2 regions of the Parafrankia sp. Ea1.12 genome follow, and region 1 is predicted to be linked to the other one. Evidence: riboswitches for the same ligand, from Rfam matches in the RefSeq annotation. Region 1 holds a riboswitch; the other holds the start of a gene.

The links. Region 1 has a riboswitch for S-adenosylmethionine ahead of FMEAI12_RS02690 (aminotransferase class V-fold PLP-dependent enzyme). Riboswitches for the same ligand answer to the same signal wherever they lie in the genome.
Region 2: linked by a shared signal. The riboswitch ahead of thrC (threonine synthase) and the one ahead of FMEAI12_RS02690 (aminotransferase class V-fold PLP-dependent enzyme) in region 1 are both predicted to bind S-adenosylmethionine.

What each region holds. Positions count from the first base shown of each region.
Region 1 is NZ_UBIZ01000119.1:1,688-11,079, reverse strand. It holds gene FMEAI12_RS02720 (NUDIX hydrolase) at 1-848, opposite strand, end outside; gene FMEAI12_RS02715 (MerR family transcriptional regulator) at 1,437-1,892, shown strand; gene FMEAI12_RS02710 (MerR family transcriptional regulator) at 2,082-2,540, shown strand; gene FMEAI12_RS02705 (ATP-dependent Clp protease proteolytic subunit) at 2,786-3,508, shown strand; gene FMEAI12_RS02700 (ATP-dependent Clp protease proteolytic subunit) at 3,505-4,137, shown strand; gene FMEAI12_RS39440 (helix-turn-helix domain-containing protein) at 4,231-4,983, opposite strand; gene FMEAI12_RS02690 (aminotransferase class V-fold PLP-dependent enzyme) at 5,106-6,704, opposite strand; SAM riboswitch class IV at 6,741-6,854, opposite strand; gene FMEAI12_RS02685 (ATP-dependent RecD-like DNA helicase) at 7,017-9,251, opposite strand; gene FMEAI12_RS02680 (TetR/AcrR family transcriptional regulator) at 9,358-9,392, opposite strand, start outside.
Region 2 is NZ_UBIZ01000092.1:817-10,208, forward strand. It holds gene thrC (threonine synthase) at 1-1,227, opposite strand, end outside; SAM riboswitch class I at 1,235-1,354, opposite strand; gene FMEAI12_RS01510 (HAD hydrolase family protein) at 1,557-2,357, shown strand; gene FMEAI12_RS01515 (trehalose-6-phosphate synthase) at 2,476-3,999, shown strand; gene otsB (trehalose-phosphatase) at 4,094-4,981, opposite strand; gene FMEAI12_RS01525 (LytR C-terminal domain-containing protein) at 5,037-5,693, opposite strand; gene FMEAI12_RS39645 (DUF3263 domain-containing protein) at 5,703-6,332, opposite strand; gene FMEAI12_RS01535 (RNHCP domain-containing protein) at 6,573-7,028, shown strand; gene FMEAI12_RS01540 (Glu/Leu/Phe/Val dehydrogenase) at 6,973-8,229, opposite strand.

The sequences.
Region 1 (9,392 bases):
GCCGCCACGCGGCGCGCCAGCCGGCCGCCGAGCGCCGACACCTCGGCCCAGCGGGCGCCGGCGACCTCCTCAACCTGCAGAATCACCCCCACCGGCACTCCGGCCGCCGTTCCCTGCGCCGTGCCCGGCATCGGCGTGCATGCTGCCCCAGCCGCTCCGTGGGCACCCGGCGGGGCCGCCGACGGCCCCGGCACCTTCGTCCCCGCCACCCCCGGCGGCACGGGCCCGGACGCGCCCACCCCGGGGGACGAGGCCGTCCGCCCGGCGGGGCCGTCTGTGGCCACGGGCACGGCGGGCGGAGGGACAGCGGGCGGAGGGACGGCGAGCGGAGGGGCGGACAGCGGCCGCGTCGTCTCCGGATCATCGGGATCGAGGCCCGTCTCGACCGGCGCGAGCCCGGAGCCGCGGATCTCGACCAGGAAGCGGAAGTCGTAGTGCAGGTGCTCCGGCTCGCCGCGGGCGGCACTCGCGGACACCCAGTGGATGTCGACGTCCACCGGCTGCTCGCTGATCGCGCTGACGCGGCGGCGGCCGATCCCGGTCTCCTCGGCCAGCTCCCGCAGCGCCGCGCCGAACAGCGAGCCGTCGCGGTCCTCTATGTGGCCTCCCGGCTGGAGCCAGAGGCCCGACGCCCGGTGATGGATCTGCAGAATGCGGCCTTCGTCGTTCACCGCGACCGTCGAGCAGGTCACGTGGCCGGGCAGCGTCCGGCGCGAGGTCAGCCGGGCCGAACCCCGGGCCGGGGCCGCCGACGCACGGACGAGCGGTCCCAACCGCTCGCGGTCACCGGGATGGGCGGTCAGGTACGCCGCGAGAACCCGCCCGACCGCCTCGTTGGTGATGCTCACGGCTGCCGCCTACCTCCACTCGTCGCCGACGGCGGGCGCGCCGCGCCGGCCGCCGCCGGTCGGGCCGTCCGCGCGGTGACGGCGCCGTGGAGACCCCCGGCACCGACATGTCGAGTCTGACCGATCGCGCGCGCGTTCGGGTGCCGACACCCACGTGTACATCCCAGTGCGTCATGCCCGCCACATCGTCAGCGTGCGTCCGATGTCGGCAGGACGACAATCACCGGTATGACCCGACGGTAAAGCGACTTAACCCGACAATGAGCCGGCGATCACCTGGCAATCGACCGGTGGGGCGCCGGCGCGCCTTTACTCAGGAGCCACCCGGCCCGCCCGCACGGACACCGGACCGTCACGATCCGCATAGGAGCGATGACCCTGCAGCGCGGGTAGACCCTCCCCCGACACCGGCGCCGGGCGCGGACATCGCCTGTCGGGCCGATTTCCGCCCCGGTCTGCGACGTCGTACAGTGCTCCGTACCAATGGCACAGTCTATGCAGACGTGTTCGGGAGTCACCCCGTTCGGCCACCGGTTCGCGCCGCGGCCCACGGTTCCCGACCCTGACGTAAGGGTAGCTTTGTCGACGATGCGCAGGGACGAATCCCTCCCCAGCCTGATCCGACGCAACACCCTCCAGATCGGAGAGGTGGCCGAGCGGGTGGGATTGTCGCTGCGAACGGTGCGCTACTACGAGGAGGCCGGGCTTCTGGTACCGGCCGGCCGGACGCCCGGCGGATTCCGTCTTTATAACGATGACGCCGTCAGCCGGCTCCTCGTCATCCGGAAGATGAAGCCGCTCGGTTTCACCCTGGACGAGATGCGGTCGCTGCTCGCCGTCCGCGACGAGCTGGCCGACCCGGAACTGACCCCCGAGCGGCGGGCCGAGCTGCGCGAGCGGCTGCGGACCTGGGTCGCCCTGGCCGAAGAGAAACTGGCGACGCTGCGTGAGCAGGCCGGCGTCGCCGAGGACTTCGTCGTCGGCCTGCACGGCGACGTCGAACGGTCACGCTCGGAGGAGCGGACCGATCACCCGGAGCGGTGAACCGCCCCGGCGCTGAGCCACGCCGTACGCGGACCACCGCGAACGCCGCCGCGTACGCGGGCCGCCGCCCGTCCGCAATATGCTGGTCACGAACCCGCCTACGGGAGTGTCGCGCCGAGATCCGCCCAGCCGACACGGTTCCGCTCGCGCCACCGTCACCTCGCCCGTGATACCGACGTAAGGGTCGAATTGTCCACGACAGGCAACATCACCTCTTCCTCAGCCCGCCGCGGCGTCTACGAGATCGGAGAGGTCGCCACCCTGGTCGCGCTCTCCCTGCGGACGGTCCGCTTCTACGAGGAAGCTGGCCTGCTCGTGGCCGTCGGGGAGAGCCCCGGTGGCTATCCGCTCTACGACGACGACGCTCTGGATCGTTTCCTTCTCATCAAGAAGATGAAGCCGCTGGGTTTCACCCTCGAGGAGATGCGGGCGCTGCTCGGCCTGCGCGAGGAGATCGACCGGGAGGGCCTCGCCCGCGAGCGGCGCGAGGAGCTCCAGGAGCGGCTGGCGACCTGGGTCAGCCTCGCCGAGGAGAAGCTGGCCTCGCTGCAGGAGCAGGTCCGTGTCGCCGAGGACTTCATGGTCACGCTGCACGACGACACCGCCCGGGCCCGGCTGCGCTTCGACATCGATCCGGACGCCTTCTAGGCAGGGCCGTCCCGGCGATCGGGCGTCCTGCGATCGAGTGCTCCCGGAGCACCTTTGCCCGGTAGCGGGCGGCCGCCGGGGACGGGCGCGTCGGATCCCCGGCGCCCGCTCCGGCGCTCTGCCGTGGGCAGATCTGCCACGGGCAGACCGGCCGTCCGACGGCCCGTTTCTCGGCGACGCTGGCCTGGCCGGCCACTTCGTTCGATCCCCACACCCCGTCGGGCCGGCGGGAGGTCACGCGCACCATGAATGCCCTGTATCAGCCGCGGCACAGCCGGCCACACCGCCCACGCGCCGGTACCGACATCGGCACCGGCATCGGCACCGGCCAGTACGGCGAGGCCCCGGGGACGGCGGCCGGCCCGTTCGAGGACCAGGTGTTCCACCGGCTCCTCCAGAACCGGATCGTCTTCCTCGGCTCGGTGGTCGAGGACACCGTCGCCAACGCGATCTGCGCGAAGCTGCTCCTTCTCGCCAGTGACGATCCGTCCGCGGACATTCACCTGTACATCAATTCGCCGGGTGGGTCGGTCAGCGCGGGAATGGCCATCTACGACACGATGCAGTACATCGCGAACGACGTGGCGACCGTCGCGCTGGGATTCGCCGGGTCGATGGGTCAGTTCCTGCTCTCCTCCGGGGCGCCCGGAAAGCGGTTCGCACTGCCCCATTCCCGGGTGATGATGCACCAGCCGTCCGGTGGGATCGGCGGGACCGCGACCGACATCGCGATCCAGGCGGAGCAGCTCCTGTTCACCAAGCGGCTGATCCAGGAACGCATCGCCGAGCACACCGGACAGCCCGTCGAGCGGATCGAGGCGGATTCCGACCGTGACCGCTGGTTCACCGCCGAGGAGGCCCGGGACTACGGCCTGGTCGACCGGGTGATCGCTCGGGTCGACCAGGTCGCCCCGGACGCGAACAGCCGGGCAGCCGGCGGCGGTGACAGCCGGGTGGCCCTCCGATGACCCCGGCCCCGATGGCCGCGTCCGCGCGGTACGTGCTGCCGAACGTCGTCGAGCGCACCCCCCGCGGCGAATACTCGATGGACCCGTACTCGAAGCTGCTCCGTGAACGGATCATCTTCCTCGGCACGCAGATCGACGACACCTCCGCCAACGACGTGATGGCGCAGCTCCTCTTCCTGGAGGGTGAGGATCCCGACCGGGACATCTCGATCTACATCAACTCGCCCGGCGGATCGCTCACCGCGCTCACCGCGATCTACGACACGATCTGCTTCGTGCGGCCCGAGGTGGCCACGGTGTGCATGGGCCAGGCCGCGTCCGCGGCGGCGATCCTGCTCGCCGCGGGCGCTCCGGGGAAGCGCGTCGCGCTGCCGAACAGCCGGATCCTGATCCACCAGCCCTCGGCGCAGGGCGAGGGCCAGTCGAGCGACCTGGAGATCCAGGCCCGGGAGGTGCTGCGGCTGCGCGCGTTGATGGAGCGGATACTCGCCGAGCACACCGGGCGGGCCGAACACGAGATCCGACGGGACGTCGAACGCGACACGATCCTCACCGCCGAGCAGGCGCGGCAGTACGGGATCGTGGACGAGGTCGTCGCCAGCCGAAAGGTCCGCCGCGTGCCGGCCTGAGCCAGCCCGGCACCGCGGGGCGGTCGGGTGGACGCCGGGGCGGAGCCACGCGGCGGGGCGATCGTCGGCGCGGAGAGCCGCGGCGGGCTCAGGTCAGCGGACGCGCTGAGCGTGCGCCGTCGTCCCCACCGCCCCGTGCGTCGTGGGGAGCGCACCGACCGACTGGACGGCCCAGCACGAACGGCGGCGCACGAGAGCACCCGGGTGGGCCGGCGGACGCCCCGGACCCGGCCGGGCGGCGAGCCGGATCGTGGCCCCTCGACGGCGGTGGCCCGGAACCCGGCGGACCGCCCGGCCACGCCGGGCGACAACGAGATGGACGCTCACCGAGGCGCGCACCGCACCGACTCCGGCATCCGGCCCGCCGAGCGCCACGGAACCGAGCGTCGCGGACGGATGGACCGTCATCACGTGCGCCGTGGCCGGCGTTCCCGCGACGACATCCAGGTCGGCCGCGGCCGTCGCTCCCCGGGCCCCGGGAGAGGCGGTGGGGGTGGCGGTCGTCAGCGGCAGCGGCTCGTAGCGGACCAGCTCGGCCATCACCTCGGCGAGGAGGTCGACCAGTCTGATGTTGAGCGCCCGGCAGATCGCGGCCAGTACCTCCGAGGAGGCCTCCTTGCGACCGCGTTCCACCTCCGAGAGGTAGGGCATGGAGACCTGCGCGGCCTCGGCGACGTCCCGCAACGTGCGGCCCTGCGCCTGGCGGAGCCGACGCAGCACCCCACCGATCAGCCTGCGCAGCGGCGGCGCGACCGGCTCCACAGGCGGGCCGGCGCTCTCGGGCCGGTAGCCGGCAGCCCGTGTCGGAGCGACACCGCCACCCGCGGCCGCCGTTCCGGCGATCATCGTCAAGCCCGCCACCTCCTAGCGCGACAGTGCCCCGTGCGAAGCGTACGCGGGCAGCCGGGCCCGGACGACGGACATCCGCGAGTCCGCACCATGACGAGAACATCCGCGCCCGTGTCGGCTCAGGTCCCGCAGGGGCTGGAGTACGCGGGCAGGCCGACGCTGTCGTACGCGTGGCCCGGCGCGGGCACACGACCGCGGACGTGACCGGCCGCCATGTGCTCGGCGACCCAGGGCGGCAGCGCGCGACCGTCCGCTGCCGGAGCCCAGCCTCCGTCACCCAGGTCGCGGTACTGCTGGCGCGGCCCGCGGCCGACGAGCTCCGCCAGCCCGGCCAGCAGCCTGTCGACGTCGGCACTCGTCGAGCTGATGCCGACACTCGCGCGGATCGCGCCGCCCTCGGCTCCGAGCCGCCCCAGCAGCGGATGCGCGCAGAAGCGTCCGGCGCGTACCCCGACGCCGTGCTCGGCGGAGAGGACGGCGGCGACGTACCCGGGATCGCGCCCGGCGACCGAGAAGGTGACGACCCCGACGGGCCCCGTGGCCAGGGTCCCGTCCGGGCCCTCGCCTCCGGCAGCCCCGGCATCGACAGCCTCGCCTCCGGCGGCAGCGCCACCGGCAGCCCCGTCTCCGGCGGCCTCGCCAGCGGCGGGATCGTCTCCGTCGGCCCACAGGGAGTGGATGGTGACCCCCTCGATCCCGCGCAGCCCGTCCACCAGGCGGCGGCGCAGCAGGTCCTCGTGCTGGTGCAGGTCGCGGGCGTCGAGCGCACCCAGCAGCCGGCAGGCGGCCGCGATCGCCGTCGCGCCGAGGAGGTTGGGGCTGCCGGCCTCGTGCCGGGCCGGGCCGTCCGCCCAGGCCACGGCGGAGCTGGTCACCTCACGCACGGCGCCCCCGCCGGCGAGATAGGGCGGGGCCGCCGCCAGCCAGTCCGGACGTCCGACGAGCACGCCGGCGCCGAACGGCGCGTACAGCTTGTGCCCGGAGAACGCGAGGTAGTCGATGCCGAGCGCGGCCATGTCGACCCGACGGTGCGGGACGAGCTGGGCGCCGTCCACGAAGACCCGCGCGCCGGCCGCGCGCGCCAGCCGGACGATCTCGGCGAGCGGCGGCACCTCGCCGGTGACGTTGGACGCGCCGGTCACCGCGACGAGCGAGGTCGGTGCCGTGTCCAGGGCGGTGGCGAGCGCGCGCAGCGTGTCGGCGCGGGTGGGCGCGGCGGGCACCCACCGGCAGCCCGGCCGGGACCGCCACGGGAGAAGGTTCGCGTGATGCTCCAGGTCGAACACGACGACCCCGCCGGGCACGGCGTGGCTTGGGTCGGACGTCCGCGCCGGGTCGGGCGGCTGCGGCGGGAGGCAGCGGGCGAGCAGGTTCACCGAGTCGGTGGTGTTCCGGGTGAAGATCACGACGTCGTCCGGGCGGCCGCCGACGAACGTGCGCACGGCGTCGCGGGCCCCCTCGTAGAGCGCGGTGCAGACCGCGGAGGAGTAGCCGGTTCCGCGGTGCACGCTCGCCGAGTACGGCAGGACGCGCTCGACGTGCTCGGCGACCCCGCGCAGGCAGGGGGCGCTGGCGGCCTGGTCGAGATTGGCGTACGGGACCTCGCGTCCGTCGGCGAGCGGAACGGGGAGGCTGGCCCCCACCACGTCGAGCAGCGCGCCGACGGCGGGCCCTTCCCGATCAACGTCGGGAGACGTGGTGGCATACGAAAAGGACACGACGAAGCCTCCTTGGGCCCCGGTGGACCCAGAGGGGGTCCGCACTTGCCGACGGCGGGTTCGCCGCGGGCCTGGTCACACCCGGGGCACCCCACCGCGGAGGAGGGTTGCCGGCCAGCAAGCCGGGGCTTGACGCTGGCGCTCAGGACCTGGCGAAAACTGTAGCAGCCCGTGCCGGACGGACACCGCAGAGACACCGAGACCGGGCCGAAATACCCGGAACATCCAGCAGACGGCGAATCGCGCGCTTCGACCGCGAGCCGCGAGCCGCGAGCCGCGAGCCGCGAGCCGCGAGCCGCGAGCCGCGGAAAATTATCCGGAGCGCCCGGCGGACTGCAGGCGGTGCGCGAGCGCGGTGTGGCGCTGCCCGTGGCCGGCCGAGCGGACCGCCTGCCCGATGGCCCGGCGCGAGCCGACCAGGACCACCAGCTTCTTCGCCCGCGTCACCGCGGTGTACAGCAGGTTGCGCTGCAGCATCATCCATGCGCTGGTCGTCAGCGGGATGACCACGGCCGGGTACTCGCTGCCCTGCGAACGGTGGATCGTCACCGCGTAGGCGTGGGTCAGCTCGTCGAGCTCGGTGAACTCGTAGTCGACGTCCTCGTCCTCGTCGGTGCGGACGGTCAGGGTCTGGCTGTCGTTGTCGAGCGCGGTGACCACCCCGAGCGTCCCGTTGAACACCCCGTTCGCGCCCTTGTCGTAGTTGTTGCGCACCTGGGTGACCTTGTCGCCGACCCGGAACACCCGGCCGCCGAAGCGGCGCTCGGGGCGGTCCGGCAGGCTCGGCGTGAGTGCCTCCTGCAGCGCGATGTTGAGCGCCCCGGCGCCGGCCGGGCCGCGGTGCATCGGCGCGAGCACCTGGATGTCGCGCCGCGGGTCGAGGCCGAACTTGGCCGGGATCCGCCGCGCCACCACCTCCGCGGTGATCCGGGCGGCATCCTCGGCCTCCTCTGCGACGAAGAGGAAGAAGTCGTCCAGGCCGCGCACCAGCGGATGGTCCCCGCGGTTGATGCGGTGCGCGTTGGTCACCACGCCCGACTCGCTGGCCTGGCGGAACACCTGGGTCAGCCGCACGTGCGGGATCGGCGTGCCGGTGGTGAGCAGATCACGCAGCACCTGCCCGGCGCCGACGGAGGGAAGCTGGTCGACGTCGCCGACCAGCAGCAGGTGCCCGCCCGGCGGGACGGCCTTGACCAGCTTGTTCATCAGCAGCAGGTCGACCATGGACGCCTCGTCCACCACGACGAGGTCGGCGTCGAGCGGGCGGTCCCGGTCGTAGGCGGCGTCGCCGCCGGGACGCAGCTCGAGCAGCCGGTGCACCGTCGACGCCTCGTGGCCGGTCAGCTCGGCGAGCCGCTTGGCGGCCCGTCCGGTCGGGGCGGTGAGGACGACCTTCGCCCGCCGGGCGCGGGCCAGCTCGACGACCGAGCGCACCGTGAAGCTCTTCCCGCAGCCGGGCCCGCCGGTCAGCACCGCCACCCGGGAGGTGAGAGCGAGGGTGACCGCCTCGCGCTGCGCCGCCGCCAGCTCGGTCCCGGTACGGGTGTGCAGCCAGCCGAGCGCCTTCTCCCAGTCAACGGCGGCGAACGCGGCGAGGCGGTCCTCGTCGGCCCGCAGCAGGCGCAGCAGCTGCCCCGCGACGGAGATCTCGGCGCGGTGGAACGGGACGAGGTACACCGCGGCGACCGGCTGCTCCGGGTCCTCGCCGGGGACCTCCTCGCGCACCACCCCCTCCTCGGTGATCAGCTCGCCGAGCCCCTCGATCACCGCGCCGGTGTCGACGCCGAGGATGCGCACGGCGTCGGCGATCAGCCGGGTCTCGGGCAGGAAGCAGTGGCCGCTGTCGGTGGCCTCGGAAAGGGTGAACGCGAGGCCGGCCTTGATGCGCTGCGGGCTGTCGTGTGGGATGCCGACCGCCTGCGCGATGGTGTCCGCGGTGCGGAACCCGATGCCCCACACGTCGGCGGCCAGCCGGTAGGGCTCGGTGCGCACCACCCCGATCGAGGCGTCCCCGTACTGCTTGTAGATCTTGATCGCCAGCGAGGTGGAGACGCCCACGCCCTGCAGGAAGACCATGACCTCCTTGATGGCCTTCTGTTCCTCCCAGGCCGCGGCGATCGCCTTCGTCCGCTTGGGGCCGAGACCCGGTACCTCGATGAGCCGCGCCGGCTCGGTCTCGATGACGTCCAGCGCGTCGACGCCGAAGTGCTCGACGATGCGCTCGGCGAACCGGGGCCCGATCCCCTTGACCAGGCCTGATCCGAGGTACCGCTGGATGCCCTGGACGGTGGCCGGCAGGACGGTGGTGTAGTCCTCGACCTGGAACTGGCGGCCGTACTGAGGATGCGAGCCCCACCGCCCGCGCATCCGCAGCGACTCGCCGGGCTGGGCGCCGAGCAGCGCGCCGACGACCGTCAGCAGGTCCGCGCCGCGGCCCGTGTCGACCCGGGCGACCGTGTAGCCGGTCTCCTCGTTGGCGTACGTGATCCGTTCGAGGACGGCCTCGAGCACGGCGAGCTGGAACGGCGCGGCGGCGGGTCGGGACACGGCTGGTCACTCCGGGGCTTCGGCAATCCGGGCTTCGGCGATCGCCCGTGGCATGTCGGGAATCCGGCCATCCTCGCTCACAGTGTCGACGCCGGCAGCAGGCGGATCAGTGCGGCCCCGCGTCCGGGCACAGGTGGACAC
Region 2 (9,392 bases), on a different contig from region 1:
CGTGGCGGTGGGGCCACCTGTGGAGACCAGGGGGTCGAGGGTCTTCAGCCCGTCGCCGGTGTTGTAGATCACCGTCTCGACGTCCGGGTCGAGGAGGCCCTCGTTCAGCAGGCGGCGCAGGCAGGCGACGGTGACGCCGCCGGCGGTCTCCCCGAAGATCCCCTCGGTGCGGGCCAGGAGGCGGATGCCGTCCACGATCTCGTCGTCGGTGACGTCGGTGATGGCGCCGCCGGTGCGGCGGGCGACGTCGAGGGCGTAGGGGCCGTCCGCCGGGTTGCCGATCGACAGCGACTTGGCGATCGTCGACGGCTTCACCGGGGCGACCGTGTCGGCGCCGCGGGCGTAGGCGGCGGCGACGGGGTTGCAGCCGGCGGCCTGGGCGCCGAAGACCTTGTACGGGGTGGGCTCGACGAGCCCGAGGCGGCCGAGCTCGCCGAACGCCTTGTCGACCTTGGTCAGCAGGGAGCCGGAGGCGATCGGCACCACGACCTGGCCGGGGATGCGCCAGCCGAGCTGCTCGGCGACCTCGTAGCCGAGGGTCTTCGAGCCCTCCGCGTAGAACGGCCGGACGTTGACGTTGACGAACGCCCACTCGTACTCGCCGGCCAGCTCGCTGCACAGCCGGTTGACGTCGTCGTAGTTGCCCTTGATCGCGACGAGGGTGCCGCCGTACACGGCCGTCGACACGGTCTTGCCGGCTTCCAGGTCGTGCGGGACGAGCACGACCGAGCGCAGGCCGGCGGACGCGGCGTGGGCGGCGACGGACTGGGCGAGGTTCCCGGTGGACGCGCAGGCGACGGTGTGGAAGCCGAGCTCGCGGGCGGCGGTGAGGGCCACCGAGACGACCCGGTCCTTGAACGAGTGGGTCGGGTTCGCGCTGTCGTCCTTGACCCACAGGGTGCGCATGCCGAGCTCGGCGGCGAGGCGCTGGGCGGGTCGCAGCGGGGTCCAGCCGGCGTCGAGGGAGACGCGCCGTTCGGCGACGTGCCCGGCGGGCAGCAGGCCGACGTACCGCCACAGGTTGGACGGCCCGGCCTCGATCGACGCCCGGGTGACCTTGCGCAGCCGGTCCTCGTCGTAGGCGATCTCGAGCGGCGCGAAACACTCGACACAGACGTGGGTGGCCGACAGCGGGTAGGTGGCACCGCAGTGACGACAGGACAGCGAGACGGCGGGGTTGGCGGCGTCCGGGCTCGGGAGAGTGGCGCGCTCGGGCGCGAGAGTCATGCGGAACTCCTCATCTTTCCCGGGAGCCGGCTGCGTCCCGGGTCGGAATTAGCACCTGCCGCGCATGGATGCGACGGTGGTTGCCGGGGCTTCGCTGGGCCGTTCCCTCTGCCCCTCTGGATGAGCCAGATGAAGTTGTCTGTCCGTACTGTAGACCGCGTGCGGACAGGCGTGCACCGGAGTTCCGGCGGTTTGCCGTGTGCCACAGGTGCTTCGATGACACGTCCTGAGGTGGGCCGCGGTCGGGTCGAGGGGCCGTGTGCCCGCGTCACCTGGGCCGCTTGCCGCCGGCCGCGATCTCGCCGGACCGACACCAGGGAGCCCGAAGCGTGAGCGTTCGTGTGGTCTACACCGATCTCGACGGAACGATGGTCGGCCCGCGGGGCTGCTTCTTCCGGGCCGAGGGCGGCGACACCACCCTTGACCCCGCCCGCGCACTCGTCGACCTGCACGACGCGGACATCGCGCTGGTGCTGGTCTCCGGGCGGACGAGGCCGCAGCTCGTGGAGGCCGCCGGGATCTTCGGCGCCGACGGGTTCATCGGCGAGCTGGGCGCGATCATCGGATGGAACACCGGGCTCGACACCGAGATCCTGCGCGGCGCGATGCCCGACTCGTTCGAGCGGGTGCCGGAGAGCCTGCTCGACGAGCTGATCAAGCTGCACCCCGGCCGCCTGGAGCTGCACACCCCCTGGCACACCGGCCGCGAGGTGGACGTCATGCTGCGTGGCCGGATCGACGTCGCCGAGGTGGACGGCTGGCTGGCCGAGTCCGGTTTCGGCTGGCTGAGCATGCGCGACAACGGGCTCATCTCACCGGCGCACATGCCCGATCTAGGCGTGCACCCGCACGTCTACCACCTGGTGCCGGACGGCGTCAGCAAGGGCGACGCCGTCGCGCACGACCTCAAGCGGCGCGGGGTGGACCCGGCCGAGGCGATCGCCATCGGCGACTCCGCCAGTGATCTCGCGATGGCCCGTTCGGTGGGGCGGATGCACCTGGTGGCCAACGCGGTGCGCCACCCGGACATCGCCGCGCTGCTCCCGGCCTACGACAACGTGGTGGTCGAGGACGGCCCGCTCGGTGCAGGTTGGGCCACCGCGGTGCGCGCCGCGCTCGGCGCCGGCTGACCGCGGGCCCCGTCGCGGCGGCCCTGCCGGGCGGCATTCCGGCGGCGCGCACCCGCGGTGCTTGCGGGTGGCGCCCCGACAGGGCACTCGATGGCCTACGCTCCGCTGTGTGCGTCACATGCCGGGCATCGGGGAGTTCACGGCGCCCGGGAGCGAGTACCCGGCCCAGGCCGATCTGCTGATCGCGTCGAACCGGGGGCCGGTGTCGTTCGTCGTCGGCGACGACGGCCTGCTGCATCCCCGGCGCGGCGGCGGCGGTCTGGTCAGCGGCCTGGCCCAGGTCGTCCAGGACACGCCCGAGGACGGCCGGGAGATCGTCTGGGTCTGCGCGGCCCTCAGTGACGCCGACCGGCGGGCCGCCCGCTCCGCTCCGGGCGGCCGCATCGACCGCAGCGGCTACGACACCGGCGGCGCCTCGGTGCGGATGCTGGACCTCGACCGCGTGCTGTTCGACCGCGCCTACAACGCGGTCGCCAACCGGACGCTCTGGTTCGTCCTGCACCTGTTGCATGCGCCGGCGACGGAGCCGAGCTTCGGCGCGTCCTTCCGCAAGGACTGGGCCGCCTACGAGGCGTACAACGCGGCGTTCGCGGACGCGCTGGCCGAGCTGGCGGCGCCGGGGGCGTGCGTGCTCGTCCAGGACTACCACCTGACGCTGGTCCCCGCCCGGCTGCGCCAGATGCGGCCGGACCTGCGGATAGCCCATTTCAGCCATACGCCGTGGTCCCCGCCGGAGTACTTCCGGATGCTGCCCGACGACGTGTCCGCGGCGATCCTGCACGGCATGCTCGGGGCGGACCGGCTCGGCTTCCTCGCCCCGGCGTGGGCGGCGGCCTTCCGCGACTGCTGCGCCGAGATCCTCGGCGCCGAGGTGGTGGGCGACACCGTCACCGCCGGCGGGCGCACCGTGCGCACCAGCCTGTACCCCCTTGGAGTGGACGCCGCCGAGCTGCGGGACCGCGCCGCCCGCCCCGACGTCCGTGCCCGCGCGGCCGAGCTGCGCGAGCTGGCGGGGGGCTGCCGCCTGGTGGTCCGGGTCGACCGCACCGAGCTGTCCAAGAACATCGTCCGCGGCCTGGACGCCTACCGCGAGCTGCTCCGCTCGCACCCGGAGTGGCACGGTCGGGTCATGCACCTGGTGTGCGCCTACCCGTCCCGCCACGACCTGCCCGAGTACCGCGAGTACACGGCGGCCGTCCAGCGCCTCGCCGCCGAGATCGAGGACGAGTTCGGGACGGACACCTGGCTGCCGGTGCACCTGGAGATCAACGACGACTTCCCGCGCTCGCTGGCCGCCATGACGCTCGCGGACGTCCTCGTGGTGAACCCGATCCGGGACGGGATGAACCTCGTCGCCAAGGAGGGGATGGTGGTCTCGGCCGACGGCGGGGTCCTCGTCCTCTCCCGGGAGGCGGGGGCGTGCTCGCAGATGGGCGCCGACGCGGTCGTGGTGAACCCGTTCGACGTGACGGCCACCGCGGAGGCGATGCACACCGCGCTGGTCATGCCGGCGGCTGAGCGGCGCGAGCGGGCCCGGCGGCTGGCCGCCGTCGCCGGTGAGCTGCCGCCGCGGGCCTGGTTCCGGGCGCAGCTGGACGAGATCCGCGGCCACGCGCCGGCGGAACCGGACCGCGCCGGCTGATCCGGTTCCCCGGGCCGGGCCGGCCCCCGAGCCCGGTTCCCGGGTCAGGCCCCGAGCGGCCGTCCCGGGTCATGCCTCGAGTCGACGTCGCGGGTCAGGCGCCGAGGCGGTCGGCGAGTACCTCCAGCAGGGTGACCATGCCGGTCGGGCCGCTGACGACCAGATCCGCCCGCTCGCGCAGCACGTCGGGCACCTCCGGGCTGTCGCTGCACACGGTGATCGCGCCCAGGCCGCCGGCCCGCAGCTCGTCGACCGCCTCGAAGGCGGGGAGATCCCCGTAGTCGTCGCCGGCGACGAGGACGGACCGGGCCGCCCGCTCGGCGACGAGCCCGCGCAGGGCACGGCCCTTGTCGTGACCGGGCGGGCGCAGCTCCAGGACCCGCTTGCCCGGCGCCGCCTCGAGCCCGTGCTCCTCGGCGAGCCTGGTCAGCGCCGGGGTGAGCGCCGCCAGCGCGGCGTCGGGGTCGGCGGTCCGCCGCACGTGGACGACCAGCGCGTGCCGCTTGTCCTCGACCGACGTCCCGGCCGGGGCGTCGTGCAGTGCGTCTGGCAGGGCCGAGCGCAGCGCCTCCACCCCGGGCAGTGGTTCCGGGGCGGTGGTCTGCCGGGTCTCGGCGTCCCACCGCTGCAGCCCGTACTGGCCGAGGACGAGCAGGTGCCCGAGATCGGTGAACCGCTCCACCCCGGTGAGCTCGAGGACGGCGTCCACCGGCCGGCCGGTGATGATCGCGACGGTGCCGACGCGGCGGGAGATCCGCCCCAGCGCGGCCATCGCGCCGGGCGCGGGCACCGCGTCGGAGGGCCGGGAGACGATCGGGGCGAGGGTGCCGTCGTAGTCGAGGGCGACGAGCGCCTTGTCCGGCGTCGTCAGCAGGGCGGCCAGGCCGGCGCCGCCGGCCAGGGTGCGCGGGGCGGGGGCAGGCTCGGCGGTGGCGTGGGCACCCGCGGGAGCGGGCGGCGAGGGCGCGGAGGAGTCGGTCACGATCCCTTCCCGGTCACGTCGTTTGTGAGGGATGGTGGCTGCTGGTGGGCCGTTGTCAGGGCTGGTCGTCGGTCGGGAAGTCACGGGTGACGACCAGGATCAGGGTGTCGGTCTCGATGATCCTCGTTTCTGCGCGGGGCACCATGCGCTCGACGCCGGGAACCGTCTCGAGCAGGGTGCGCGCGGCGTCGGCGTCCTCGGGATCGTAGAAGACGGTCGAAACCGGCACGTTGTACTGGCCCAGGTAGTTGCCGACCCGTTCGACCCGGAAGCCGGCCGCCTCCACCCGGTTGGCGGCGCTGTCCGCGAGACCCGCGATCCGGGAGTTGTTCAGCACGACGACGGGCGCGAAGACCTTCGGCGCCCCGGTGGCCGGGGCCGCGGGTGGCTGCGCCGGGGCGGATTGCGGCGTCGGCGACGGCCGCGGGCCGGGTGTCGGGCTGGGCGACCGGCTCGGGGTCGCCCGCTCCGACGGCGTCGGGCTGGAGGAGTCCTCGGGGCGGTCTGCGCCCTGCGCCGGCTCGCCCGAGGGGGCGGCGGGCTCGCCGGTCACCGCCGGGGCGGCGCCGTCGTCGGAGTCGCCGGACCCGTTGAACAGGTTCACCAGCAGAATTCCGGCCAGTACGGCCAGCACGGCCACCAGGGCGGCACCTGCCATGCGCAGGCGGTCACCACCCGGGTGTCGGGAGAAGTCGTGGGAGCCTCTGGGCACGGGCTCTCCTCAGGCGTCGTCGGAACCGTCGTCGCCGGGCTCACCGGCGTCGTCCACATGACCGGCGCGGGCGCGCCGGCGTTGCTCGCGCAGCCGCCGCAGTCGGCGGACGAGCATCGGGTCGGCGGCCAGCGCGGCCGGCGAGTCGATCAGAACGTTCAGGATCTGGTAGTAACGGGTTGACGACAGGCCGAACTCCGCCCGGATGGCGGCCTCCTTGGCGCCGGGATAGCGCCACCACTGGCTTTCGAAGGCGAGGACCCGGGCTTCCCGTTCCGTCAGCCCGTTGGCGCCGCGCCCGTTCTCGCCGGAGCCACCCTCGCCGCCGCCGGTCGCGCTCCCGCCTGCCGCCGCCTGGCTGGGCCCGGAGTTTTCCGGCCCTGAACCGGTTGGCCTGGAACCTGCGGGCCCTGGATCCGCGGGTCTGGATCCGGTGGGCCCGTGACCTACGGGTCCGGCGCTGGTGGGCCTGGAGTTCGCAGGCCCGGAACCCGCGGGCCTGGTGCCGGCGGGGCCGGAGCCGCCTGGGCCGGTGTGGCCGCCGGGGCCCGTGTCCGCGGAGCCGCTCCGCCCCGGGCGCGGCGACGAGGCCGGGCCCGGGACACTTCGGCGCCGGGCCTCGGCATGGGCGGCGTCCACGCTGGGACCTCCTTGTGGGCAGCCTCGCTACGGAGGCGCTCAAGCGGGCGTACGCGCACCACGGTCGCGTGGTCGCCGCCCACTATTTCACCCTGTGCGTCCGACATCCCCGTTCGTTCCCGGGACACACCCTGGCGCGTCGGTCACGCTGCCCCCGCACGGACCCGTCCGGTGGCACGGAGCCCGTCCGGTGGCGCCCGGGCCGGGCGGCCCGGGCGCGCCCTGCCCTACCGTTGAACTGTGCAACCGCCTGAGGACGGGCCCGGTGCCGCCCGGGGCGCCGACGACGGCCGCCGGTTCGCCCGGACGCCGGAGGACTTCGCGTGCCTGGTGTGCGGCGCCACCGTGCGCGGCGACGGGTACACGAACCACTGCCCGGCCTGCCTCTGGTCGCGGCATGTCGACGTCAACCCCGGCGACCGCGCGGCGCCGTGCCGCGGGCTGATGCGTCCTGTCGGGGTGGAGATGCGTGCGCGCGAGACCGTCCTGACTCACCGCTGCGAGAGCTGCGGGCACCTGCGGCGCAACCGGACCTCGCCCGCCGACGCCGAGTCCGCGCTGTTCGCGCTGGCCGCCCGGGTCGCGGACGAGGTGAGCCTGCGGGGCCCGGGCGACGCCGGCCTCAGGGGTGGGGCGGCCGTCAGGGGTACAGGCCGCGGGTCCGGTGCGCCTCGGCGACGCGGGCGACCCCGATGATGTGGGCGGCCGTCCGCAGGCTCACCCGCCGTTCGCGGGCCAGCGCCGACACCTCCTGGTAGGACCGCTGCATGAGAGCGCGCAGCCGGTCGTTGACCTGGTCCTCGGTCCAGAAGTACGCCTGGATGTCCTGCACCCACTCGAAGTAGGAGACGGCGACCCCGCCGCCGTTGGCGAGGATGTCGGGGACGATCACCGTCCCCTTGCCCGTCAGGACGTGGTCCGCCTCGGCGGTTACCGGCCCGTTCGCGCCCTCGACGATCAGCGGTGCCCGGACGCGGTCCGCGTTGCCGATGTTGATGACCCCCTCCAAGGCGGCGGGGACGAGCATGTCGACGTTCAGCTCGAGCAGCTCGGTGTTGGTGATCGTGTCGGTGCCCGGGTAGCCGACGACGGTGTCGGCCCCGCGGGCCAGGTGGCGGATCAGCGCGGACGGGTTCAGCCCCGCCCGGTTGTGGATGCCGCCCTTCACGTCCGACACCGCGACCAGCCGGCAGCCGGCGTCGTGCAGGTACTGGGCGGCCAGGGCGCCCACCTTGCCGAACCCCTGGACGGCGACCGTGGTCTCCCGAGGGTCCCGGCCGAGCTCGCGCAGCGCGGCGAACGCGGCGAGCTGGACCCCGCGGCTGGTCGCCCCGGCACGCCCGGCGGACCCCCCGATGGACAGCGGCTTGCCCGTGACGACTCCCGGGGCGGTGTGGCCGGTGTGCGTCGAGTAGGTGTCCATGATCCAGGCCATGGTCTGCTCGTCGGTGCCGACGTCCGGGGCCGGGATGTCCTTGTCCGGCCCGATCAGGGGGACGAGCTCGGCGGCGTACCGGCGGGTCATCCGCTCCCGCTCCTGCCGGGAGAGCAGCCCGGGCTCGACCGCGATGCCGCCCTTCGCGCCGCCGTAGGGGATCCCCATCAGCGCGCACTTCCACGTCATCCACATGGCCAGCGCCTTGACCTCGTCCAGGTCGCAGGCCGGGTGGTAGCGCAGCCCGCCCTTGGCCGGCCCGCGGGCGAGGTTGTGCTGAACGCGGTAGCCGGACAGGACGAGCAGCTGCCCGTCGTCCCGCAGCAGCGGGACGGAGACGGTGATCGACCGCCGCGGCGTGCGCAGCAGGTCGTGCATGCCGTCGTCGAGACCCAGGTGCTGGGCCGCGTCGGCGAGCTGCACGCACGCCGTGTCCCAGGCGGAGCCGGTCCCGAGGATCACAGAACACCTCCGCGGCGCGTCCGGCCACCCGTAACGCGCGGAGCGCGCCGTCGGGCTCCGCGCTCACGGGCGCAAATGCGCACCGTGGAGTGACTCCTGCTGTCGGTAGCAGGTACGTGGGCTCGAGGCACGTAACCGCTCGTGTGACGCTAGGTTGCGCAGCGTACTCGCATGGCTACGACTGTCCCACGTCGGTACCGCGCTCGCCGCCGCGACCGGTACCTTCCGGGGATCGTGAACAGCGCGGGAGTAGCAGGTCCGGCAGGACGGGCGCGCGGCCCGGCACGCTGGTACGCGGCCCTGCGAGGACGGCCGCTGGTCGTCCGGTGGGTCGTCAGCCGGGCCCTGCTGCTCACCCTGGCGCTGGCCGGCCAGGTGTTCGGCGCGCAGCAGAGCGTTCTCGGTGATGTCGATCTCTACCGGGAGTGGGGCCACACGCTCGTCGGTGACGGGACGGTGCCCGGGGACGAGAAATGGCAGTACCCGCCGGGCGCGGCGGTCGTCCTGGCGCTGCCCGCGGTGCCGCGCGAGCTGGCCGGCGTCCCGTATGAGGTGTCCTTCTACCTGCTGATGCTCGTCGTGGACGCGGTGCTCACCCGGGCGCTGGCCCGCCGCTCACCCGCGGCAGCCCGGTACTGGCTGCTGGCCACGCTCGCCCTCGGCCCGGTGATGCTGACCCGGTTCGACCTGGTGCCGGCGGCCGCGGCGCTGGCCGCGGTCCTCGCCCTGGACGGCTCCGCGCCCGGTGGCACCCATGGCTCCGGTGACGCTGAGCCTCCTGATGGCGCTGGTCGGCCGGGGCACTCCCGGCGCCTCCGCCCGTTCAGTTTTTTCGGTGCGCTTGGTTCACTCGGTCGTTTCGGTGGCTGGGTGGCGCTGGGCGTGGCGGTGAAGGTGTGGCCCGGGTTGCTCCTGGTGGCCCTGGGACGACGCGGGCTGACGCGCCCGGGCTCGCCGGTGCTGGGCCGGGTGGCGCGGATCGTGGCGGGTGCGGGTGTGACGGCGGCCGTCCTGGCCGCCGTCCTCGTGCTCGCCGGTTGGTGGCGGGGCGCGCTGGGGTTCCTGAACGCGCAGAGCGCCCGCGGCCTGCAGATCGAGGCGGTTCCGGCCACCCCGTTCGTCGTGGCGCGGATGCTCGGGATCGGCTCCGCCCCGGAGTACTC